DNA from 3 places in the Virgibacillus dokdonensis genome. Region 3 is predicted to be linked to each of the others. Evidence: riboswitches for the same ligand, from Rfam matches in the RefSeq annotation. Region 3 holds a riboswitch; each other region holds the start of a gene.
What was found. A riboswitch is a leader RNA that binds a small molecule or an ion and turns the genes downstream of it on or off. The one in region 3 is predicted to bind S-adenosylmethionine.
Positions count from the first base shown of each region.

Region 1 (8,262 bases), 3.2 Mb from region 3:
TATTCTGAAATTTCGCATTCAAGTGAAAAAGGACGATTATAGGTTTCTCTTGTGTTATGTGCACTTGCTAGTGAGTAAACATGTTCGTTGGGTATTTTTTACTAAATGTTGTTTATGATCTTCTAATTATGAAAATTGCTTTTAAGTTGAGGCTCGTCAATTACATTAGAACAAAGGTTTATTAAGGTAGAAGTATCGAACCAACATTTTGTAAAGGAGGTGTAGAAGTGACTGCTTTTGTTCAAAGGTATAAAAGGCATATAACGGGAATAGCTTTTATATCGATCATTTTAGGAGTACTTTTAGGTATAATTAGTGGAAAAGGGGTTCAAAATGGCTTTTTAATCTTTGCAACAGTGATTGCAGGAATTCCAATTTTTATAAAGGCCTTTCAAGCTTTACGGTTGAAAGTGTTTAGCATTGAATTACTCGTTACCATTGCCATTGTTGGTGCAGTACTTATTCAAGAATACATTGAATCGTCTGTGGTGGCATTTTTATTTTTGTTCGGCGATTTTCTGGAAGCACGTACGCTAGAAAGAACAAGATCCTCTTTGAGTGAACTAATGGATATGGCGCCACAAGAGGCTAAGGTTATTCGAGATGGGAAGACTGTTAAAGTTCCAGTGGAAGAGGTGGTGATTGGCGAACGAGTCACTGTGCATTCAGGCGCAAAAATTCCAGTAGATGGAAAAATAATCAAAGGCAGGGCTCAAATCAATGAGTCTACAGTGACAGGTGAATCTATACCAGCTTACAAGCGAAGGAATGATGATATCTTTTGTGGATCCATTGTTGATCAGGGATACATCGAATTGATTGCTGAAAAGGTCGGAGATGACACAACGTTTGCAAAGATTATTGAATTAGTAGAAGAAGCGCAGGACGGCAAGTCAAATACAGAAAAATTTTTAAACAAATTTTCACAGATTTATACACCATTTGTTGTTGCTCTTTCCATACTGGTGTATATTATCGTGCAAGACCTTCATATGGCAATCACATTTTTAGTTATTGCCTGTCCAGGTGCGCTTGTTATTGGTGCTCCAGTTTCCAATGTAGCAGGAATCGGAAATGGAGCAAAAAACGGGGTGCTTGTTAAAGGTGGCGAAGTAATGGAACGCTTAGCCAAAGTAGATACAATTGTTTTTGACAAGACTGGAACATTAACTAAAGGGAAACCAGAGATAACTGCAATTAAAGTGTGGGATCACCATTTAAAAGAAAATGGGTTACTGCAAATCATAGCCGAAGCAGAAGTGATTTCTGAACACCATCTAGGGAAAACCATTGTTAAAGAAGCAAATGAACGAAGGTTACCGCTTTATGAAAATGTAAAGAACGGACAGATTGTAAAAGGAAAAGGGATAAAAGCAGAGGTAGGGGGACAGGAGCTAATTATAGGTAATAAAAGTCTTATGATGCAGGAAGACATTATTTTATCTCAAGAAATGCTTCAATATAAGGAAACGCAAGAGAAAAGAGGTAACACCGTTATTTTGGCAGCTATAAATCAAAAAATAGCAGGTGCTGTATCCATCGCTGATCAAATTAGGGAAGATGCTTTAGATGCTTTGCAAAACATGAGAAAAAGCGGTATTCGTAAAATGACCATGCTTACGGGGGATAATTCCCATATGGCTGCTCTAGTAGCAAGAAATTTACATTTAGATAGTTATCATGCCGAATTATTACCGGAAGCTAAGGTAGACTATATAAAGCAATTAAAACAATCTGGATATTATGTTGCGATGGTAGGGGATGGGATTAATGACGCACCAGCGATTGCGACAGCTGATATTGGCTTAGCTATGGGAGATGGCGGAACAGATATATCTATGGAGACAGCTGATGTTGTGCTTATGGCAAGTAAACTGGCTCAATTTTCTCATGCTTATGCATTAGCAAAAGCGACAGTTCGTAGTATGAAGCAAAATACGTGGATTGCAATAGGGACAGTAGCCTTTTTGCTAGTTGGTGTATTAAATGGTTCTGTTCATCTAGCTTCCGGTATGTTTATTCACGAAGCTAGTGTAATGTTAGTTATATTAAATGGAATGCGTCTTATTAAGTTTCATACAGATATGCATCAAAAATAAGACCAAGATATCTATAAAGATAAATTTATGAATACCGATTTGCGAAAGCGAAGTTAATGATTTTTGAAAATGTTTGTTGAAAAAGAAAACAAACTAATTTGAACCAGTAATCTGCATACTTTTTGACAATTTATAGAAAGGAGATTTATATGTTTTCTAAAGGAAAACCAATTAAACGAGGTACTTGTAACAAGCATTCTCATCCTAATTGTGTAGCTATGGTACCTATCTTTAACCATTTAGATCAACCGCAAATGGAAGAAGTCATGGACCATGTTCATGCTGTTACATTTAACCGAGGGGAGACCATATACCGTGCAGGTGATAAAGCTAAATCGTTGTATATTACACATGCAGGTAAGATAAAAATTTATCGGTTGTCTGATGAGGGAAAAGAGCAGATCGTTCGGATTTTACAACCTGGCGATTTCACAGGGGAATTGGCTATTTTTAAAGATACGGTTCACGAAGCCTATGCCGAAGCCCTGGCACACACAAAGGTTTGTATAATTAGTCGTTCCATTATACAAAAATTAATAATAGATTACCCTTCGATTTCTTTAAAAATACTAGAAGAATTTGCTCATAGGCTGGAGCAATCAGAGATGCAAGCAACTCGTTTTGCTACGGAGTCGGTAGATGCAAGGTTAGCTTTATTTCTTGTTGAAAATATGGAAACCAAAAGTAATCGAATTGATTTGCCAATGAATTATAAAGAGGTAGCCTCTTACATTGGGACAACACCTGAAACTGTAAGCAGAGTACTAAAGGATTTCGAAGACAAAGATTATATCAAAAAAAAGAATCAAAAACAAATTGATATATTAAATGCAGACGCTTTATTGTTGCTATGAGCTTGGACATGTTTTATTTTTGGTTGGAAATAATTTATGAAGGCCACACGACTACTCTATTCAATTCCCCCATCTTTTTAGAAGATGGGGGAATTCTAAAAGGTATATATTCAATAGTCCAGCTTATTTCATTTTAAAGACGATTCTCCAAGATATAATGGTAGTAACTACTAAAATCACTAGATATAAATACACACCGTAAATTATTTTGGAAAAAAATAGATGCACTAAGAAAAATAAACCAACTACAAACATGAGTAGGAACGATTTCATCGTAGATCCACTTTGCTGTGTCGACTCAAATACTTCTGAAAATGGATACTTACGATTGTTTAGAACCTTATAACTGATTAATGTGTGTAGAATAGCTGTTATAAGGACAATCGCAAGGTCAGGAAGAATTCGTATAGAGAATATAAATAAAAAAACGATCGATAATAATAAATAAAGTGGTAAAAACAATTTAATAATAAACGCTTTTAGAGTGCCACTGTAAATAGAAGAATGATGAACGATTGGTGTAATTTGAAAAACCCATGCAGCTTTATATTTGCTAGAAAATTGGAGCATCATTACTACAAGGCCAATAAACATCATACAAAAATAAATGGTGAAATACATATTACTACGAGAAAGTTGCTCAATTGAATGTAGATTTAAATAGTTGAATTGGAAAATAAACGGAAAAACAAGAGATAATCCTAAGGTTGGATACACCTTTAGCTTAAAATCACGTTCTCTTGCCATAATAAGGGACGAAAACCGGAAAAATTGCCGTTCCTCTTTGTTTCTAAAAAATAAATGCTCCCACATAGCGTTCATATTCCATCGTTTCGGTTTAGATTTCTCTGTACTGTCCATAAGTTTTTGCAAATTACGCTCAAACGCCGGCATTAATTTATAATATAACATAACCGAAATAACTGGTCCGATGACTGCTAAAGAAGAAAGGATCACTATCCCAAAGGACGTATCGCCATTTAGTATAAATTCAAAAGGTGCGCCGAACCACATAGGAGGAATAAAAACATTCCACCAATTGAAATTATATATATAATTAAAATCAACTATTTCAAAAGCTCGAGCGACAATTTGGTAACCGATAACAATACCTACGGATAATAGGATTTGCACATAGTTAATAATATCCTTTAATTTCTCCCCACTGAAAAAACGTAAAATAAAAATGTATATGAGTGCTGTGATGGTCATGATGAACAGTATTAACAAAATAATTTCTACTAAAAAAAGCATTAAATAACCGATTCCATGTACAAATAACATAACGATAGCTGGAATGATAATAAACGCGCCTGTTAACATACTCATATAAATTGCAACATGGGTGATTTTTGCTGCGCTAATGGTTCTCGAATCAATCGGTTTCGTATGGAGAACTGTTTTGTCGCGAACATCTAGAAGTACTGCGGAAAAATCAGACACCATGGATGTCATTAAAATGAACATGGAAATACCAAAGATGAGGCTGATTTGGAAGATATAATTATCTCCAAAAAATAAAAAAGGAACGAGCATGACCCCGTATAATACATAAATAAATAATGATTTTACAAACTGATTGCTATCCTTTTTTTTATTTGATACATTTGAAGCAAATACTGTCGGTATTCTGCGCTCATCCATCGTAAGCTTCGTCTCAAGAATTTTACGCATCATGTGATAATCAATACGTAGCATATGGAAAAAAGGTTGTAGCAGATCAAGGATTTTTAAAGAGAATTTACTCATGATTATCACCATCAGTTACAATTTGAACAAACTTCTCTGCGGTTTGTTTATGTTCATCAAATCCTGTTATCTGGTTGAAAATACTTTCTAAAGAGCCTTGCTTATTTTGTTCGCGCAATTCTTCAAATGTACCATCTGCTGCAATTTCTCCATCCTTAAGCAGGACGATGCGATTGCTAATCTTTTCTACAACCTCCATAATATGTGAGGAATAAAAAATGGTCTTTCCTTCTGCAACAAGCTGTTCCAAGATGTCTTTAATGATGATGACACTATTAGCATCAAGCCCATTTAGTGGTTCGTCTAAAAAGATCAGATCGGGATTATGCAATAGGCTTGAAATAAGTAATACTTTTTGCCGCATTCCTTTAGAAAAAGAAGAAATACGTGTATGTAAAACATCTTCCATGTCAAATTGTTGCATAAGGCTTTTAGCTTTAGCAGCCGCTTTATTTTTATCCATGCCGTAAAGCTCACCGATAAATGTCAAATATTCATTAGCTGTTAAATTATCATAGATCTCTGCATTTTCTGGGACATAACCAATTTTACGTTTGTAGGAGTAATCACTTGTAGCAATATCTACTCCAAAAAGTTCTACCGTCCCACTATATTCTTCTATTAACCCGAGCATGATTTTAAGTGTAGTACTCTTTCCCGCACCGTTAGGCCCAATATACCCAATGATTTGTCCAGCATATACATCGAGATTAATGTTATTTAATACGCTTTTACTTCCATAACTCATGGATAAATTTCTTAACGACAATACTTTTTCAGTATACATCAAACTCACCTGCTTCCTAGAAAATTTTTAGAACCATGTATCCTAGTCCATGAGAGACTAGGAATCAAAGAAAAATTTGCTTCCATTTGTATTTGTGAAACAGAAATTAAGTAAATTATCACAACCTTCATATGGTCATTATACGATAGTTAAATCTAATTATCATTAACGATTTAAAATCTAACAAAAAAAGTCAATTTGTGGGTGGTGTTAAGGAATCATAAAAATCTAATATATATTCAAACAAGTGTGCTCGACAGCTAATGGAATTAGGTTTAATCCTATTGAACAACTATGAATAAGTCTGAAAAGCGCTTCGAGAATGTATGTATAAAACCTATTTGTATTAATATTTGCAAAAATTTTATAAATAAATTATTGACAATAATACACTTTCGGTGTAGAGTATTAAACAAATTTAATATTAGATGATTTCTTATCCAGAGAGGTGGAGGGACTGGCCCAGCGAAACCTCGGCAACAGACTTTGTTGAAGTACTGTGCCAATTCCAGCAAGCATTATGCCTGAAAGATAAGAAGAGCGATAGACTTATAAAATAATCCACCTCTTCTTATTTATCAAAAGGAAGAGGTTTTTTGTTATGAACAGGCGCTTTTCTTCCAAGGGCACTAGGCTTTTACAAGTTCCAGTTTGGTTACTTGTACTTTGAATAACATGAGAAGGGAAGATGGGAAAATGGGTAAATTGAATGAAGTACAATGGGAGTATGTAAGAAAAAGCTTAGATGCAATTGATTTCGGTTCTGTAGTCATTACTGTACACGCTGGAAGGGTTACACAAATTGACATAACGGAGAAAAAGCGGTTTGCGAATATGAATAACAATCATTCGTTACAAAATTCCAAATAAAGCACATGCCGATTAGACAACTAAAGGCATCTTTTACCTTTTCGATTATTTAATAAGGTGAAAGATGCCTTTTACTATGTTAAAACCATTTTTCCGCATGAACTGTTAGTAAGACCTATCATGAGTATGAGCAGATGATTTGATGCAAAGGAGGAGAAACCGACATGAGCTTATTACAACAATTACAAAATCAAATTTTAATTGCCGATGGTGCTATGGGAACGATGCTTTATTCCTATGGAATCGATCAAAGTTTTGAACAATTAAACATAACCCATCCAAATCAAGTTCAACAAGTACATGAAGCGTATATTCATGCTGGAGCAACAGTCATTCAAACAAATACATATGGTGCAAATTATATTAAATTAGCACGATATGGGTTGGAGGATCAGGTGAAAAGGATCAACCAAAAGGCTGTGCAAATTGCAAAGGAAGCTCGGCAAAAAGGAGTATCCATTGTAGGGGGGATTGGCGGTATTCATGGCGTTCAAGCTTTAAACGAAACAAAAGAGGAAATTAAGCGAAGCTTCCGAGAACAATTATATTGTTTGCTTTTGGAGGGAGTAGATGGGCTCATTTTAGAAACTTATTATAATCTCGATGAATTAAAGATGGTGTTGGAAATTGCTCGGGAGGAAACGAAAATCCCTATTATTGCAAATGTATCGATGCATGTTCCGGGGATTTTGGAAAATGGAACACCGTTGGCTGAAGCATTACAACAACTGGAAGCTTTAGGTGCTGATCTCGTTGGCGTGAACTGTCGTTTTGGTCCGTCGCAAATAATCACCTCTTTACAATCGGTTCCTATACCGAAAAGGGCTTTTTTAGCTGCTTACCCAAATGCAAGCTTACCTGCTTATCGCGATGGTGTACTTTATTACGAAAATGAACCGGATTATTTTAGGGAGTGTGCCAGCCAATTAAGAGAGCAAGGAGTTCGTTTAGTAGGAGGGTGTTGCGGAACAACACCTAACCATATTAAAGCATTAGCTGAGGGCTTGAATGCTACTAATCCTATTACTGAAAAAGTGGTAGACTTTCCAAAGCAGGATAGGGTGATGTTAAAAAGGAAACGAAAAGAAAAATCGCTGGCAGAATTAGCAAAAGAACGACATACCATTATTGTTGAATTAGATGCTCCCAAACATTTAGATATGACAGAATACCACCAGGGAATACAAGCATTGAAAGAAGCTGGAATCGATGCAGTAACACTTGCCGATAATTCGCTTGCAACACCGCGAATATGTAATACAGCTATTGCAACGATTATTAAAGAGCAAGGAATCAAACCGTTAGTCCATATAGCTTGCCGAGACCGTAATTTAATTGGCTTACAGTCGCATTTAATGGGATTGCACATTTTAGGAATTCATGAAATTTTAGCAATAACTGGCGACCCAACTAAAATTGGCAGTTTTCCAGGAGCAACATCCGTGTTTGATGTGAATTCATTTAAATTAATTGAACGAATTAAAAAAGGAAATCAAGGCATGTCATTTTCTGGGCATTCTCTAAGAGAACATACTGCATTTACCGTAGGAGCAGCTTTTAGTCCAAATGTGAATAATGTAGAAAAGGCGATTGCTCGATTGGAGAGAAAGATCGCAAGTGGTGCTGATTACATCATGACACAACCCATGTATAGCAAAGATAAAATAATTGCTTTGAAACAAGCGACCTCACATATAGATACTCCGATTTTTATTGGAATTATGCCATTAACGTCTACAAAGAATGCTGAATTTTTACACCATGAAGTACCGGGGATAAAGCTTACAGATGAAGCTCGATCTCGTATGAAAGCAGCAGAAGGAAATCGAGCACAATCAACAAAAGAAAGTATAGCTATTTCGAAAGAGCTACTTGATACAGCTTTAGAACATTTTTACGGGAT
Region 1 covers NZ_LT745763.1:3,925,780-3,934,041, reverse strand. Annotated here, with positions in the region: gene B2C77_RS19810 (heavy metal translocating P-type ATPase) at 228-2,099, shown strand; gene B2C77_RS19805 (Crp/Fnr family transcriptional regulator) at 2,249-2,953, shown strand; gene B2C77_RS19800 (hypothetical protein) at 3,077-4,702, opposite strand; gene B2C77_RS19795 (ABC transporter ATP-binding protein) at 4,695-5,489, opposite strand; SAM riboswitch class I at 5,923-6,027, shown strand; gene B2C77_RS19790 (YezD family protein) at 6,186-6,359, shown strand; gene B2C77_RS19785 (bifunctional homocysteine S-methyltransferase/methylenetetrahydrofolate reductase) at 6,524-8,262, shown strand, end outside.
Region 1: another riboswitch for S-adenosylmethionine. It lies ahead of B2C77_RS19790 (YezD family protein); the one in region 3 lies ahead of B2C77_RS05105 (methionine biosynthesis PLP-dependent protein).

Region 2 (8,262 bases), 2.0 Mb from region 3:
AATACAATGAACACAATAATTACGGAACAAAGCAAAACAATATCAAAGTCTCTACGTTGAAAGCCCGAGTAATATGCATAGCTTCCCAGGCCTCCTGACCCAATTGCTCCTGCCATTGCTGTATAACCAATAAGCGCAATAGCAGTAACGGTAAGTCCTGAAATTAAAGCTGGCATTGCTTCTGGTAACAATACTTTAAAAATAATTGTTCGGGTCTTGGCACCCATTGCTTTAGCAGCCTCTATGACACCTTTATCTACTTCTCTTAAAGCAATTTCCACCAACCGTCCATAAAATGGTGCTGCTCCAATAATTAATGCCGGGAGCGCAGCGTTAGGGCCTCTTATCGTACCAACAAGAAAATCAGTAAAAGGGAATAACAATAATATTAATATAATAAAAGGAATAGCACGAAATACATTTACAAACGTGGCCGTGATAAAGTTAACCCATTTATTTTGCCATAGTCCCCCTTTATTAGTGAGAAATAACAGTAATCCAAGTAAAATACCAAAAATAAAGGTTCCTATTAAAGCAATAATCGTCATATAAAATGTTTCTTTCGTTGCTTCTATAATATCTTCTACTTTAATAGTAGCAAATAAATCAGCTAACACCGCGAATCACCTCCAACTCTACAGAAGTTTTTTCTGTTACATGTTGGATCGCTTGTGTGATTTCTGATTCTTCACCAGTCATCTGGATAAATAGCGTACCGTACGCACCAGCCTGTGTTCGCGTAATTTTCCCTTGTAAAATACTAATGTCAATGTCATACGTCTTTACGAGCTTACTAATTAAAGCATCGTTCGTTGTTTCACCTACAAAATGGAGACGAATCAACTTACCATTCTCAAATGTGCGAACTAAATGTTCAAACTCATTCTCGGCTTCTGCATCCCCCATTAGCTGTTGAACGAACTTTTTCGTAACATCTTTTTTGGGGTGTGAGAACACATCCAATACATTACCTTGTTCTACCACTTTTCCGTTTTCCATCACGGCTACATGGTTACATATTTTTCGAATAACATGCATTTCATGTGTAATTAATATAATCGTTAAGCCTAATTGCTGATTTATGTCAACAAGCAAGTCTAAAATAGAGTTTGTTGTTTCTGGATCTAAGGCTGATGTTGCTTCATCACATAATAATACGGAAGGCTTGTTTGCTAATGCTCTCGCTATGCCAACCCGTTGTTTTTGCCCACCACTTAATTGCGAAGGGTAGGTCGCTTCCTTCCCGGATAAACCGACCAAATCAATGAGAGATTGAACACGTTGGTTCCGTTCTTCTTTTTCAACACCTGCTATTTCTAATGGGAAAGCTATATTTTCTTTTACAGTACGTGACCATAACAAATTAAAATGCTGGAATACCATTCCAATATCTTGTCTAGCTAACCGCAATTCATTCTTTTTTAATGCTGTTATTTCTTGATTACGGATAAAAATCTTACCACCTGTAGGTTCTTCTAAACGATTCAGTAATCGCACAAACGTACTTTTTCCTGCACCACTATAACCGATCACACCAAAGATATCTCCTTGTTTAATCGAAAGGGTTACATCGTCAACAGCCGTTGTGTCTGTCTTGTTTGCAGTAAAAACTTTACGCAAACCCTCTATCGATATCACACATAGTCCTCCTTTTTGTCCCTTTACTATTATGCCCACATCAGCAATTAAAAACGCCTTTCTGCAAGAGAACAGAAAGACGTATACATGTCAAAATGTCCCCTCATCTACCAAGACATACGCCTTGCAGGAATTAGCACCTTTCAAAATAAAACATTTATTTGAAGGTTGCCGCGGGTTCGTAGGGCCAGTCCCTCCACCGCTCAAGATAAGAGTTAATTATTATTTAATTGGAATAGAAATCATAATAACACGTTGCTTGCTATCTGTCAATGTAATTTTACTATCGAAATGAAAACAATTCTGGTCTATGCATGATCAAGTGTTGGTATATATTTGCTACATCACGAAATGCATACATTTTTTCAACGAGCTCTCCATCTTTCTTTATAAGCAAACAAGGAACACTTTCTATTTGATGCGTTTGCATAAATTCTGGATGTAGTGATGCATTCATTTCTAAAAATAGCTCTTGCTTTTGCATTTGTTCCATTTTAAGCAACATACTTTTAGCAAGATTACACGTTCCGCAAAGTGGTGTATAAATATAAAGAAAGTAATTGGATTGCTGTAGTTGCTCTTTTGTTACTTGTTGCAAACTATCACCTTTTTACTTTAAATTAAATCAGAAATATAGGATTAACCGCTATTCGTTTACTCACTAAAACTTGAGCTAGTACATTTTCAGGTGTCGTCGCTACTTCTCTGTACTCGCTACTTACATAGACGTGTTCAGCATGTGGTAATTCTCTTGCTAGTTGTTTACGAAGCTTGATGCCAGAAGGATCTTCGTCGACAAGAATATAAACATCCTTATCATCTAAACCATATTCCTCCAACATGTGATCAAATCGCTCTACTCCAAGCGTTCCATTTGTGCAAACAATGGTGATCTCTTCGGCAATCACTTTATTCACTTGCTTCTTATCAGTCAATCCTTCTACAATCATAACCTTTTCTGATCCATCTGTAATCATCACACAGCACTCCTTGAAAAATCAAGCAACAAGCTTGCAATAAAAAATGTTTTATTTACCTTTAGCTGTCTTTCAATAATGTAAACCTAGCTGGGAATATGTAGATATTTATAAAAGGATAACTGCACAACTAGAAGGCTTTTAACTATTGAATGTATACATCATATAGCAAGACTTCATCTCTGTACTATAATGCTTTTCATATTATCAATAAGTTTACTCCTAGTTTATGTAACAGACGGACAATTATTAACATTCTTATAAACAAAGCTGATTGCAAAGCATTGCAGATCAGCTTTGTTCACACTATAAGAAAGTATAAAATTTTTAAGGTTTAAAAACAAAGGCTTTCGCCATAATACTTTGGCTACAAGCCTAGTTTTTCTAATATTTATTCACTGATAATTTCTTCGTAAGCTTCCGCAGATAGTAAGTCATCCAATTCTGTTTCCTTAGTTGGTTCAACAACGACCATCCATGCCTTTTCGTATGGTGATTCATTCACCAATTCAGGGCTATCTTCCAATTCTTCATTCATTTCAACTACTTTGCCACTAATAGGAGCATATAATTCCGATACCGTTTTCACAGACTCTACACTACCGAAAGGCTCATTGATTTCTAATTCGTCACCGACTTCAGGTAGTTCAACGAACACAATGTCACCTAACTCATCTTGTGCAAATGCAGTAATTCCAATGCGCACAGTTCCATCTTCTTTTTTTACCCATTCGTGTTCTTTTGAATATAATAAATCCTTTGGTACGCTCATATTTATTCCCTCCAAATGATATATTCCAATTTCACTATACAAGGTTCAGTCCCAATTATCCAGTATTATTTTAAATAGATTATTTCAAAAGTTTTACCCTTCACTTGTAGTTAACATCGTACAATCCTTCATCAACTTGATTTTTTTATTCGACAGTTCTGTTGGAATAAGCTATTATAGCCAGTTTTTTTCAAATTCTTCCTCTTTGAAGCCAACAGTTACGTTAGAGCCATCTGTTACAATTGGTCGCTTAATTAGCATTCCGTCAGAAGCTAGTATCTCCGCCATTTCTTCTTCCGTGGCATCTGCTATTTTTTCCTTCATATTTAATTCACGATATTTTTTACCACTTGTGTTAAAGAATTTTCTTGCAGGCATCCCACTCTTCTGCATCAGTTCAAGTATATCTTCTTTATTAGGTGGGTTTTGCACTATATGTATTGGTTTATAATTTACTTGATGATTATCTAACCATTTTTTCGCTTTTTTGCATGTCCCACAGTTCGGATACCAGAAAAAAGTCAGCATTAAACAGCCTCCAATCTATAATATCTATAATATGTATCATTATATCAAATTAGACAATTGAAATTCGAATAAAATGAGTTTTTGTATGTGTTAGGTTTTTCTCAATCTAGTTATAACCTCTATTATTTTCAGCACTTTATTTATGCACACTTTTACTAATTTTAATACAACTATTGGTTTGCATTATAGAAAAGTATAAGTTTTTATGTTTTCTTATAGTGTAAAAAAGACGAGCTAGAATCTGTTATTTTCATAGATTCAGCGCGTCTTTTTTGCTATCTGAAATGATAAAATGAGGTGCTTGTAGAGCACGAAACACCGAATAGCCACGTCCGGCTCCATCGCCCAGCAACTAGGCAACTTCACGAAATCGCCCTACACTAAGTCATCATCTGTTCACCGCGATTTCTTTATCTCTGTTGATTCGATCCAGTCGCTACGTTGCTAAACGGGCGCTACGCCTTTGTTCTTACATAACTTTTTTATAGCGTATATTTTTCTTCTTCAATAATGGCAGTAGCAATTTCGCGTTTTTTTGCAATTACATTTGTCGGTGTATGCCGCGTTAACTTACGTAAAGAAGAAAGCATCATTCGTAAAGTGTCTCCTTCTTCTACAGCAATTAATGTTTCTTTAGCATTTGCCTCCATGCGATTAAACGCTTCTTGTACATAAACTTGCGTATACAACAGCTTTTGCATACTCTTTTCCTCACCATTTCGGTGAATTGCCTTTTCTGTACGCAAAATGGCAGACTCCATATTGTAAACCTCTGCTACCATATCAGCTAAGTTCACAAGAATTTCTTGTTCGTTGTCGATGTTCTGCATAAATTTCTGTGCCGCTAAACCGGCTCCTAGCAATACCATTTTCTTCGCATTTTTAAGCAGATGTTTTTCTTGTTCTAATGCATCTGTGCCAACTTCTTCTGGCATCATCATCATTAGCTCTTCTTGAAGTGATTGTGCCTTTTGTAATAAAGGCAACTCACCTTTCATTGCTTTCTTCAATAATGTACCAGGAACTAATAAGCGATTAATTTCATTTGTCCCTTCAAAAATACGGTTAATACGTGAATCGCGGTACATTCGCTCTACTTCATATTCCTGCATAAAACCGTAACCACCATGTAATTGAACAGCTTCATCTGCTACAAAATCCAATAGTTCCGTACACATATACTTATTCATCGAACATTCTATTTGGTATTCGGCAATTGCTCTAGCAATTTCTCTACCGTCATTTAATTGCTCCTCCGTAAGTGCACCCATTCGCTGCTCAAATAAGCCTACCGTACGATATACCGCACTTTCATTTGCATATGTTTCTGCAGCCATTGTTGCTAGTTTCTCTTTTGTCAGGGAAAAGCTAGAAATAGGCTTATTAAATTGCTTACGTTCATTTACATATTTCGCCGCTAACTCAATGCCACGCTTCGCTCCACCAACACCACCAATAGCAAGCTTATAGCGGCCAACATTTAAAATATTAAATGCGATAATATGGCCCCGTCCTTTTTCACCTAATAAGTTTTCTACTGGTACTTCAGCATCTTCCAAAATCAACGTACGAGTTGAGGAACTCTTAATTCCCATTTTCTTTTCTTCAGGCCCTGTGGATACACCTGGAAATTCACGTTCTACAATAAATGCGGAGAAATGTTCTCCATCAATCTTAGCATAAACGACAAACACATCAGCAAAAGCTGAATTCGTTATCCATTGCTTTTCTCCATTTAAAATATAATGTGTTCCCGCCTCATTTAACGTAGCTGTAGCTTTTGCCCCTAAAGCGTCTGAACCTGAGCTTGGTTCTGTTAAAGCATATGCTGCTAACAATTCTCCAGTAGCTAATTTCGGTAAGTATTTTTCCTTTTGCTCCTCGTTGCCGAAAAACACAATTGGCAATGAGCCAATTCCTACATGTGCACCATGTGTAACCGAAAAACCACCCGCAAGAGCAAATTTTTCCGTAATTAAAGAAGAACTGATTTTGTCTAAAGCTAAACCGCCATATTCTTCAGGGACATCCGCTCCTAACAACCCTAACTCACCAGCTTTTTTTAGTAAATCTACAGAATGCTCAAATTCATGATTTTCCAAATGGTCAATTTTAGGAACTACTTCACCAACCACAAACTCTTCTGTCGTTTTCGCAATCATCTTATGCTCATCGGTGAAATCCTCTGGAGTAATGACGTCCTCTGCAGTTAAATCATCAACTAAAAAACCGCCGCCTTTGAATACTTTCTCTTTTGTTTCGCTCATCTATGTTAACCCCTTTTCTATTAATTTTTACACCATGAAACGTATCCCTTTAAAATTTAAACTTTAGATTATTCATCTTTGTCAAACAAACATGCATTATATCAGTTCAAAAACACCTGCTGCTCCCATGCCTCCCCCAATACACATGGTTACAACACCAAACTGCACTTTCCTGCGTTTCATTTCATGCATAAGTGTTAGCGTTAATTTCGTTCCTGTCATACCTAGTGGATGTCCTAACGCTATTGCACCACCATTGACATTGACTTTATCCATATCTAAATCCAAAGCTTGAATAACACGAACGGATTGAGAAGCAAACGCCTCGTTCAATTCAAATAAATCAATGTCCGCCAATTCTAAACCAGCAATTTTTAAAGCCTTTGGGATAGCAGCTACCGGACCAACTCCCATAATTTCTGGCTCCACGCCAGCTACAGCGAATGAACGAAATTTAACCATTGGTATTAACCCATCTGCTTCTGCTTTTTCTCTATCCATTACTAACACGGATGCTGCTCCATCACTCATTTGTGATGAATTTCCTGCAGTAACCGATCCATTGATATGAAATGCAGGTCTTAATTTAGCTAAAATTTCAGTAGATGTTTCCGGACGTACTCCTTCATCCATCTTAAATGTCATCTTTTGCTCTTCTGGTTTATTTTGATCATTAATGAACCGATGCGTTACTTCAACAGGCACCATTTCATCCGTAAATTTACCTTCTTGGATTGCTTTAGCAGCGCGTTGATGACTTCTTACCGCAAAAGCGTCTTGATCTTCTCTAGAAATTTGAAAACGATTGGCAACTTCTTCTGCTGTATGCCCCATTCCCATATAATATCCTGGGGCATTTTCTACTAACTGTGAATTCGGTTTAATAACATGACCACCCATTGGTATTAGACTCATAGATTCTGCCCCACCTGCAATAATGGTATCACTAGCTCCAACCATAATGCGCTCTGCAGCGTAAGCAATGCTTTGTAAACCTGAAGAACAATAACGATTAACTGTTATTCCAGGTACATTATGATCTAAACCTGCAAGGCCAGCTATATTCCTAGCCATATTCATACCTTGTTCTGCTTCTGGCATAGCAGTGCCAATAATCACGTCATCAATATTTCCATTATAATTACCTGCACGTTTTAATGTTTCTTTAATGGTTAGCGCTGCTAAATCATCAGGTCTTGACTGAGCAAGTGACCCTTTATTTGCTTTGCCTACAGGGGTTCTTGCACCCGCAACAATTACTGCTTCCTTCACACTAGTTCCCCCTTCATTAATTACGTAATGGTTTTCCTTTAACCAACATATGTTGCATTCGTTGTTGTGTTTTTGGCTCTCCAATTAAGCTTAAAAAGGCGTCTCGTTCTAAATCGAGCATTACTTGTTCATCTATTTTCGTTCCTTCTTGAATTCTACCCCCTGACAAAACATAGGCTAATTTCTCTGCCATTTTCACATCATGTTCTGAAGCATAACCACTTAAATGCAAATTTTTAGCCCCTAATACCATGGCAGCATAACCTGCATCACCGACTACTGGAATTTTTTCTCTTTTTGGCGCCCGATAGCCTGAATTAGCTAATGATAGGACATTTTCCTTTGCATCATATAGTAAATGATCAGGGTTAACGCTAATTCGATCACATTGGTCTAAAAAGCCAAATTCGCGTGCTTCAGCAGCTGAAGTAGATACTTTCGCTGTCGCTACCTTTTCAAAAACATCATTGGCTACCTTCGTCGTATCGAAAGACACGCCTTTTGGAAGTTGACGAAGCATCTTTACATACAATTCTTTCGTACCGCCGCCGCCAGGAATAAGACCTACCCCAAATTCTACAAGTCCCATATAAGTTTCTGCTGAGGCTTGAATAGAAGCTGCCGGCAAGGACACTTCTGCACCACCACCAAGCGTCATATTAAACGGTGCAACAACGACTGGTTTATTAGCATATTTAATTGCCATCGTCATATTTTGAAATTGCCGAATAACCATATCTAGTTCAAAGAAATTATCATCTTGTGCCTCCATCAACATCATGGCTAAATTAGCTCCTACACAGAAGTT
Region 2 covers NZ_LT745763.1:2,686,168-2,694,429, forward strand. Annotated here, with positions in the region: gene B2C77_RS14215 (methionine ABC transporter permease) at 1-617, opposite strand, end outside; gene B2C77_RS14220 (methionine ABC transporter ATP-binding protein) at 607-1,638, opposite strand; SAM riboswitch class I at 1,739-1,853, opposite strand; gene B2C77_RS14225 (thioredoxin family protein) at 1,922-2,236, opposite strand; gene B2C77_RS14230 (toprim domain-containing protein) at 2,259-2,615, opposite strand; gene gcvH (glycine cleavage system protein GcvH) at 3,007-3,387, opposite strand; gene B2C77_RS14240 (arsenate reductase family protein) at 3,562-3,915, opposite strand; gene B2C77_RS14245 (acyl-CoA dehydrogenase FadE) at 4,398-6,182, opposite strand; gene B2C77_RS14250 (acetyl-CoA C-acetyltransferase) at 6,279-7,454, opposite strand; gene B2C77_RS14255 (3-hydroxyacyl-CoA dehydrogenase/enoyl-CoA hydratase family protein) at 7,471-8,262, opposite strand, start outside.
Region 2: another riboswitch for S-adenosylmethionine. It lies ahead of B2C77_RS14220 (methionine ABC transporter ATP-binding protein); the one in region 3 lies ahead of B2C77_RS05105 (methionine biosynthesis PLP-dependent protein).

Region 3 (8,262 bases):
CCTTTAAAACAGAAGGTAAATGGCTATATACCGTTTTTTTAATTGGAATTCATTTCATGCTTATACTATTCGGTGTTTTGTTTTTTCTCTCTGATATCTTTGAAAAACAGCATCAGCTATTTGGAGTGACAAAAGGGTTGGTATTAGCTATTCCATTGTTTGGACTTTGCCTCGCATCGTTTATTACTGGTCGGAAAATAAAGGGTGATTTAGCAACGATGAAACGTGTGTTATTAATTAGTTTGCCTATTGTCGCAGTAACTGTCGTGTTCATTGGCTTTTCAAGTAATAACTTGTATCTATTGTTAAGTGTTTCTTCTATTTTAGGAATTGCTATTGGCGCTGTACTGCCTACATTAGACGCACTGATTACCCAAGGAATTGATAAAGAAGAACGAGGAACGATCACGGCTTTCTATAGTTCTTCACGTTTTATCGGTGTCGCTTTAGGTCCCCCAGTTATATCTTTAGCAATGCGCCACTATATTCATTTCAGTTATATAACCATGGGTATCGTTAGTTTTTTGTTGGTTTTTTTTGTATGGTTTTTTATTCGTGGAGAAGAAGCTATTATTGCAGAAAGCGGATAAAACGAATCTTTAATCAGCTGGAGATAGTTGGGAGTCTTGATTAAAAGAGACTCTTCTCCTTCCCCATACATATTTTTTTTCTATAAGCAAATAATAAAAACAGCTTAAATGATAAGGAGCATTCTATGACAGTCAAAGAGGGTTTAGTACAATCAGATGCAGCAGCAGCAAAATTAATTGAAATTAATCGAATAATTACAGATGCCGTGTTCCAAGCTTTTCTATTCTCATGGCAGTGGTGGCTAGGCATTATTTTATTTGTCGTTCCCTGGATACTTTGGGTTATATTTAGAACTAAACATAGCACAGGACGTTTATTAGGTTGCGCCTTTCTAACCATTGCGCTATCTTTAATAATTGATTTAGTCTCATTATCTTATGGATTATGGTCTTATCCTATGAAATTTTCACCCGTCTCACCGATTCTTTTTCTCCCTTATCATTTAGCTTTAGCTCCTGTTGCTGTTATGTTTGTGTTGCAAATCAAACCAAAAGCGAATGCCCTTATTAAAGGGAGTATCTTTGCGGCTATTGCGGCTTTTGGAGGAATGAACCTTTTCAACGCATTAGATTTTTACAATCCAAAAAACTGGTCCACATTTTATGACTTTTTTATCTTTCTATTTCTATTCTTTGCCTCTTATTGGTTATTCCATATTCAAGGCTACGAAAAAATTCCTGCAAGAAAAAATACGTAGATGCAGTTCTTTCATTCCCAGCCAATTTTCTATAGTTAGAAAAGGGGATGCTTTTACTTATACGATAAACCGTTTAAAATAGGAACAAAGGCTCGGGGCGCCCGGTTAGCAACGTAGCGAGTGGAACGAAGCAACTAAAGTTTTAGGAATCATGGTGAGACGGTGTTGCACGAACCAATGATGACTTATCGTAGGGCGATTCGTGAAGTCGCCTAGTTGCTGGGCGCTGGAGCCGGACGTGGCTAAATAACTTAGTAAGTTTATCCACAGCTGCAAAATTTTATAATTTCCTAGACCATGAAAAAAGGAAAGATAAAAATTCACCTTTCCTCCCTTTATGAAAACCTTTTCTTTATTGTTTTGATAGTAATTCGTTTTGTTTCACTTCAAGACGTCTGCGGTGCAAAATAGGCTCGGTGTATCCATTAGGCTGTTCTTTTCCTTTAAATATAAGGTCACAAGCTGCTTGAAAGGCAATCGAACGATCGAAATTCTGGGCCATCGAACGATAATTTTTATCACCTTCGTTTTGTTTATCTACCATTTTTGCCATTCTTTTTAAGGAATCCATCATTTGTTCTTCTGTGCAAACACCATGATACAACCAATTAGCTAACATTTGACTGGAAATTCGTAACGTTGCTCGATCCTCCATTAAACCAATATGGTGAATATCAGGAACTTTCGAGCATCCTACGCCTTGGTCCACCCAACGAACGACATAGCCAAGCAATGTTTGACAGCTATTATCTAACTCATTTTGTATTTCCTCATGCGACCAATTTGGTTGCTTAGCAATTGGCACTTGCAACATATCAGTCTGATAACTTTGCTTCTCTTTGGCAAGCTGATCTTGAACTGCTTTTACGTCCACTTCATGATAATGCAATGCATGTAATGTCGCTGCTGTTGGCGACGGTACCCAAGCCGTATTCCCACCTGCTGTAAGGTGACTAATTTTTTGTTTAAGCATATCAGCCATTAAATCTGGCATCGCCCACATTCCTTTACCAATTTGCGCCTTCCCTTGTAACCCTGCTTGCAGCCCTGTTTGCACATTATTTTTTTCGTATGCCTGTAACCAAGCCGATGTCTTCATTTCCCCTTTACGAATCATTGGACCGGCTTCCATAGATGTATGAATTTCATCACCTGTTCGATCTAAAAATCCCGTATTAATAAATACGACGCGTTCTTTTACTTGATAAATACAGTTTTTTAAATTTAATGATGTTCTTCGTTCTTCATCCATAACCCCGATTTTAATCGTATATCGTTCTAAATCTAACATATCTTCAATTCGATGAAACAATTCATTCGCAAATGCAACTTCTTTTGAGCCATGCATTTTTGGCTTTACAATATAAATCGAGCCTTCTTGTGAATTTCGATAACGCCCGCTTCCTAATAAATCGTGTTTTGCCATAAGTGAAGTGAACACACCATCCATGATCCCCTCAGGAATTTCCTCTCCGTTTTTCGTGAGAATCACATTCGTTGTCATTAAGTGCCCTACATTTCGCACAAACATCAGCACTCGTCCAGACAATGTAATCGCTTCTCCATTTGGACCTTTATACGTACGATCAGCATGCAACGTTCTGGTGATTTCTTTTTCATCTTTGGTGAATGTAGCGGATAAGTTACCTTTATTTAACCCTAACCAATTTCGGTAAACAAGCGTTTTATCTTCTGCATCCACAGCAGCTACAGAATCCTCACAGTCCATAATTGTCGTTGTCGCTGCTTCTAATACAATATCTTTTACCCCAGCAACATCCGTTTTACCTATTGGATGCGACGGATCTATTTGCACTTCAACGTGTAAACCGTTATGAACGAAAAGAATAGCTGTTGGTAATGCAACATCACCTTGATAACCAACAAATTGCGCCGTATGTTTTAATGCCGTTGTTGCACCATTTTCTAAGCTAATATGCAAATTCCCATCACTTACAAAATACCGAGTCACTTCGGCATGAGACCCTGTTTGCAGTGGGAAATGATCGTTTAAAAATTTTTTTCCAAATTCTATTACCCATTGCCCACGAATGGGATTATATGACGCCCCCTTTTCCGCGCCATCTTCTTCAGAGATCACATCTGAACCGTACAATGCGTCGTAAAGCGACCCCCATCTCGCATTGGCAGCATTTAGCGCATAACGTTCATTATCAATAGGGACAACTAATTGCGGCCCTGCTTGCTTTGTAATCGTATCATCCACATTTTCGGTTGTAATCGTAAAATCATCCACTTCTGGCTCTAGATAGCCAATCTCCTTTAAAAATGACGTATACGCTTCTTGATCTTCAAAATCATTTGTTTGAAGCCAATCATTTATTCTTTGTTGCATTTTCTCTCTTTCAACCAATAATGCTTTGTTCTTAGGTGCCAAATCGGTAACGAGTTCATCAAAATCTTGCCAAAACTTCTCTTGATTCAATCCCGTGCCTGGTAATGCTTCCTTGTTAACAAATTCATAAAGTTCTGTAGCAATTTGCAGATTGCCTTTCGTTATATACGCTGTCAATGTTATCCCCCTCTGTAATCCTTTATTTACTCTATTGTAATGTTAAAAATCATAAAATTGAAATATCCGTTTTGCATAAGTGTTATTCCTTTTAGCTATTGATTTTAGTATAATAATGAAAAACAGGAATTTAACAAATGGAAGGTCGGATTATATGGACATTCGTCAAGTTGAGTATTTCATTGCTGTAGCCAATAAACAAAATTTCACCAAAGCTGCCTCCACGCTTCACATCTCCCAGCCTTCCTTAAGTAAAGCAATTAAAAATTTAGAAAATCAGCTCGGTGTTACTTTATTTTATCGAGGTGGAAAAAAGATTGAACTGACAGATGCGGGCGCTGCGTTTTTAGGGAACGCCAAACAATTTATCGAAGCTTATGAAAATCTAACAACGGAAATGTATGACGTGGTGCAATTAAAAAAAGGACAAATAAAAATTGGCATCCCTCCCATTATTGGCGCTACTTTTTTTTCAAAATTAATTAGTCAATACAAAGCAGCGCATCCCTCCTTTCATATTGAACTAAACGAAGTGGGTAGTAATTTAATTCAACATGGGGTAAAAGAAGGAGAGTTAGATGTTGGCCTCATTTGTAATCTACCAGTAGAAAAACACCACTTTTCTACAATAAACCTGTTAAAAGACCCTTTAATGGTCGTTGTCCAAAACAATCACCCTCTTGCTTCTGAAAAATCTGTTGCATTGCCAGATTTACAGGATGAACCATTTATTTTATATCAGCAAGATTTCTCTTTACATGACCGGATTGTAGAAGCCTGTCAATATTACGATTTTTCACCAAATGCAGTATGTAAAAGTTCGCAGCGAGACTTTATGATAGAAATGGTGGAGGCAAACTTAGGCATCGCTCTTTTCCCTAGTAAAATTTGTAAACAACTGCTCCATCACGATGTTCAAGCTATTCCTTTCAAACAACCAAGGCTTCATCTGGAGTTGGCACTTATTTGGAAAAAAGATAAATATTTGCCGTATGCCGTACGTGAGTTTGTCACTATGGCAAAAGATTTCACAAATTAAGTTCATTTAGAAAAACTTGGCCTACTGCCAATCCTTTTAGAGGTAGACTTAGTTTTTCTTATACTATAATCAATAGTAATTCTATGCTTTCCTATAGTGGAACAAAGAAGCAAGTGCCCGTTTAGCAACGGTGATAAAGGTATTATGCCACTAAAACAGGGGTATGCCGATGTCGAGCGGCAAGCCCTGTTTTAGTCGTCCATCCTCTTAGCCACGAACCGATGATGACTTATCGTAGGGCGATTCGTGAAGACGCCTAGTTGCTGAGCCCTGGAGCCAGACGCCGATCCAAGCACCTCATTTTATACTTTCTTATAGTGCAGACCAAATCAATAAAAAAACAGTAGCAATTATAAAACGCTACTGTTTTTTTATTGGCTTAGGGTGTAGCAACTCGTGGATAATTGTGAACTTCAGCGACTTTTCAATTATGAAGAATTCTATAAAATACGAGATAAGCATTTATTTTCAACTTGTCCAACGAATAACCTGCTTTTTGCCGTCATAGCCTAGTTGTAGTGAGTCCATCATAAAGGGAGGCTGAAAAATGAACGCACAAACCCCATCATTTACAAGTGCTTTTGACCCTTACGTATACCAAACTTTACAGTCAATAACAGGTGCCACGCTCATTGTACAAACAACACAAGGAACAGTGACAGGTAGCTTAAAAACAGTAATGCCTGACCATATCGTTTTAGAATCGGGCGGATCTTCATTCTATATTCGTATTCAACAAATTGTTTGGGTGATTCCGAAAAGCTAAAGAAGGAGGCTTCTCATGTTTAAGCGTGAAAACCGCATGTTAATTGAACTGCCTGTTCCTGAACACGGCGATCCTAATGCTGCAGCAGCGGTCCAAGAATTATTAGGTGGGAAATTTGGCGAGATGTCTACATTAAATAATTATATGTTTCAATCGTTCAATTTCCGCCAAAAAGATAAGCTTAAACCATTTTACGATCTTGTAGCAAGTATAACAGCTGAAGAGTTCGGCCATGTTGAACTTGTGACGAACACAATTAATCTACTTTCAAAAGGAAACACCTTTTACACGGGAAACCCAGATGTAACCCCGTTACGCGAAGGAAAAGACAGTCGAAATACGTATCAATTTATCGCTACTGCTCAAACAGCACTTGTAGGTGACTCCATGGGTCGAGCATGGACAGGAGATAATGTCTTTAGTAGCGGCAATCTTGTCTTAGATTTACTACACAATTTCTTTCTTGAAGTCGGCGCTCGTACACATAAAATGCGCGTTTACGAAATGACAGAACATGAAACAGCAAGAGAAATGATTGGTTACTTATTAGTTCGTGGAGGTACACATGTGCTAGCCTATGCGAAAGCATTAGAAATCGCAACAGGCGTTGACGTTAAAAAGCTTATCCCGATTCCTGATTTATCGAACACGAAGTTTGATTATGCTCGAAAATTTGAAGAACAAGGATTGGCAAATGTTTTATACACGTGGAATGATGTGGGAGATTATAACGATATCCGACAAATTTGGAAAGGAGACAATCCAGAGAATGGGGAGAAGCTAATCGTCAAGGAAGGAACACCAAAAGGAGGCCCTGTTCCTAATTTAGAAGACCTTCCTGAACAATTTGCACCTGGCATTGATAAAGATGATTATCAAAAAATCGCTAAACGGTTAATGGAAAACATGTAAGTATGATGAACTCCTTGAACACCACGGAGTTCATCATGGAATATTTATGTAGAAACCACATTTAACTGATAGTAGTTCTTAGAAAACTTGGCTTGTCACCAAGCCTTTCGAAAGCCTTTGTTTTTCGTATACGATAAACCAAAAAATTTATACCTTCCTATAGTGCAAAAAAAAATTTTATCGGAAGCCTAAATCGATTAAAAAATCCCCTTGACTTTTATTCATTTTCCTTGTATTCTAATATTCAAACTTTTAAAATTCAATAGACATTTTCTTATCCAGAGAGGTGGAGGGACTGGCCCTTTGATACCTCGGCAACAGACCGCATGCGGTACTGTGCCAATTCCAGAAGCATAGCGCTTGAAGATAAGAAGAAGCTCCTTTTCGACATATTAGGAAACCTCTTCTTATTTCAAGGAGAGGTTTTTTGCATCCTCTCCTTGTAACCATTTTTAAGGAGATGATAAAATGTTACAACAAACGCGTGAAACAAACATGGTGCAACTAGGAAATCGAAGTGATGCTCGCACTGGCGCAGTTAATCCCCCTATTTATTTATCAACTGCATTCAAACATGATGGGATAGGGCAGTCAACCGGGTATGATTATAGCCGTACAAAAAACCCTACCCGATGCCTGTTAGAGGAAGGTGTTGCGCATTTAGAATCTGGTAAGCAAGCCTTTGCTTGTAGTTCAGGCATGGCGGCTATCCAGCTTGTACTTTCCCTTTTTCAAGCTGGTGATGAAATCATTGTTTCAGCAGATATTTACGGGGGAACGTATCGTTTGTTGGAACAGTACAACAAAGCATACAATTTCAAGATCTGCTATGATCCTTTTACCAACTTCAAAGAAACGGAAGCAAACATATCTAACAAAACAAAAGCAATATTTATTGAAACACCGACAAACCCTTTAATGCAAGAAATAGATATTGCCTCCATCGCTCACCTTACTAAAAAATATAATCTATTACTTATTGTTGACAACACCTTCCTTACGCCATATTTGCAACGCCCTTTAGAACTTGGCGCTAATATTATTCTACATAGTGCAACAAAGTATATCGGCGGGCACAATGATGTATTGGCTGGCATAGTAGTTGCTAACGATGAACCGATTTGTGAACAACTCGCTATGATGCATAATGCATCTGGGGCAGTGCTTTCTCCATTTGATTGTTGGCTGTTAATTAGAGGGTTAAAAACGCTTTCCTTGCGTATGGAAAAGCATGAAACAAATGCCCGAGAATTAGCCCATTTTTTAAGCAACCACCAAGCAATAAAAGAGGTGCTTTATCCTGGCAAAGGTGGTATGTTATCTTTTCGTTTACACGATAGCAAGTGGGTAGACCCTTTTTTACAGCAAATGCAACTGATTACCTTCGCCGAAAGTCTAGGCGGTGTGGAAAGCTTTATCACGTATCCAGCGACACAAACACATGCGGATATTCCCCTTAATGAACGTACCAAGCGTGGCATTGATGACTGTTTATTACGCTTTTCGGTCGGAATAGAGCATGTGAATGATTTAAAACATGATTTGCAGAACGCATTACAGGCATTTTAAATTTGGGCTTGCCGGAACTTTATAATAAAAGTTGTATTTTTATGAAAAAAACATCATAGAAAATGAAATGTTGGCTCTCATCCACTACTAGACGCAGAAGTTTCTAATCTATAAAATATTTTCGAAATAGGTTGACATTTATTTTTTTCGTATAT
Region 3 covers NZ_LT745763.1:720,035-728,296, reverse strand. Annotated here, with positions in the region: gene B2C77_RS05135 (MFS transporter) at 1-590, shown strand, start outside; gene B2C77_RS05130 (CBO0543 family protein) at 716-1,288, shown strand; gene B2C77_RS05125 (malate synthase G) at 1,641-3,821, opposite strand; gene B2C77_RS05120 (LysR family transcriptional regulator) at 3,976-4,860, shown strand; gene B2C77_RS05115 (YuzF family protein) at 5,408-5,626, shown strand; gene B2C77_RS05110 (manganese catalase family protein) at 5,642-6,538, shown strand; SAM riboswitch class I at 6,810-6,911, shown strand; gene B2C77_RS05105 (methionine biosynthesis PLP-dependent protein) at 7,007-8,107, shown strand.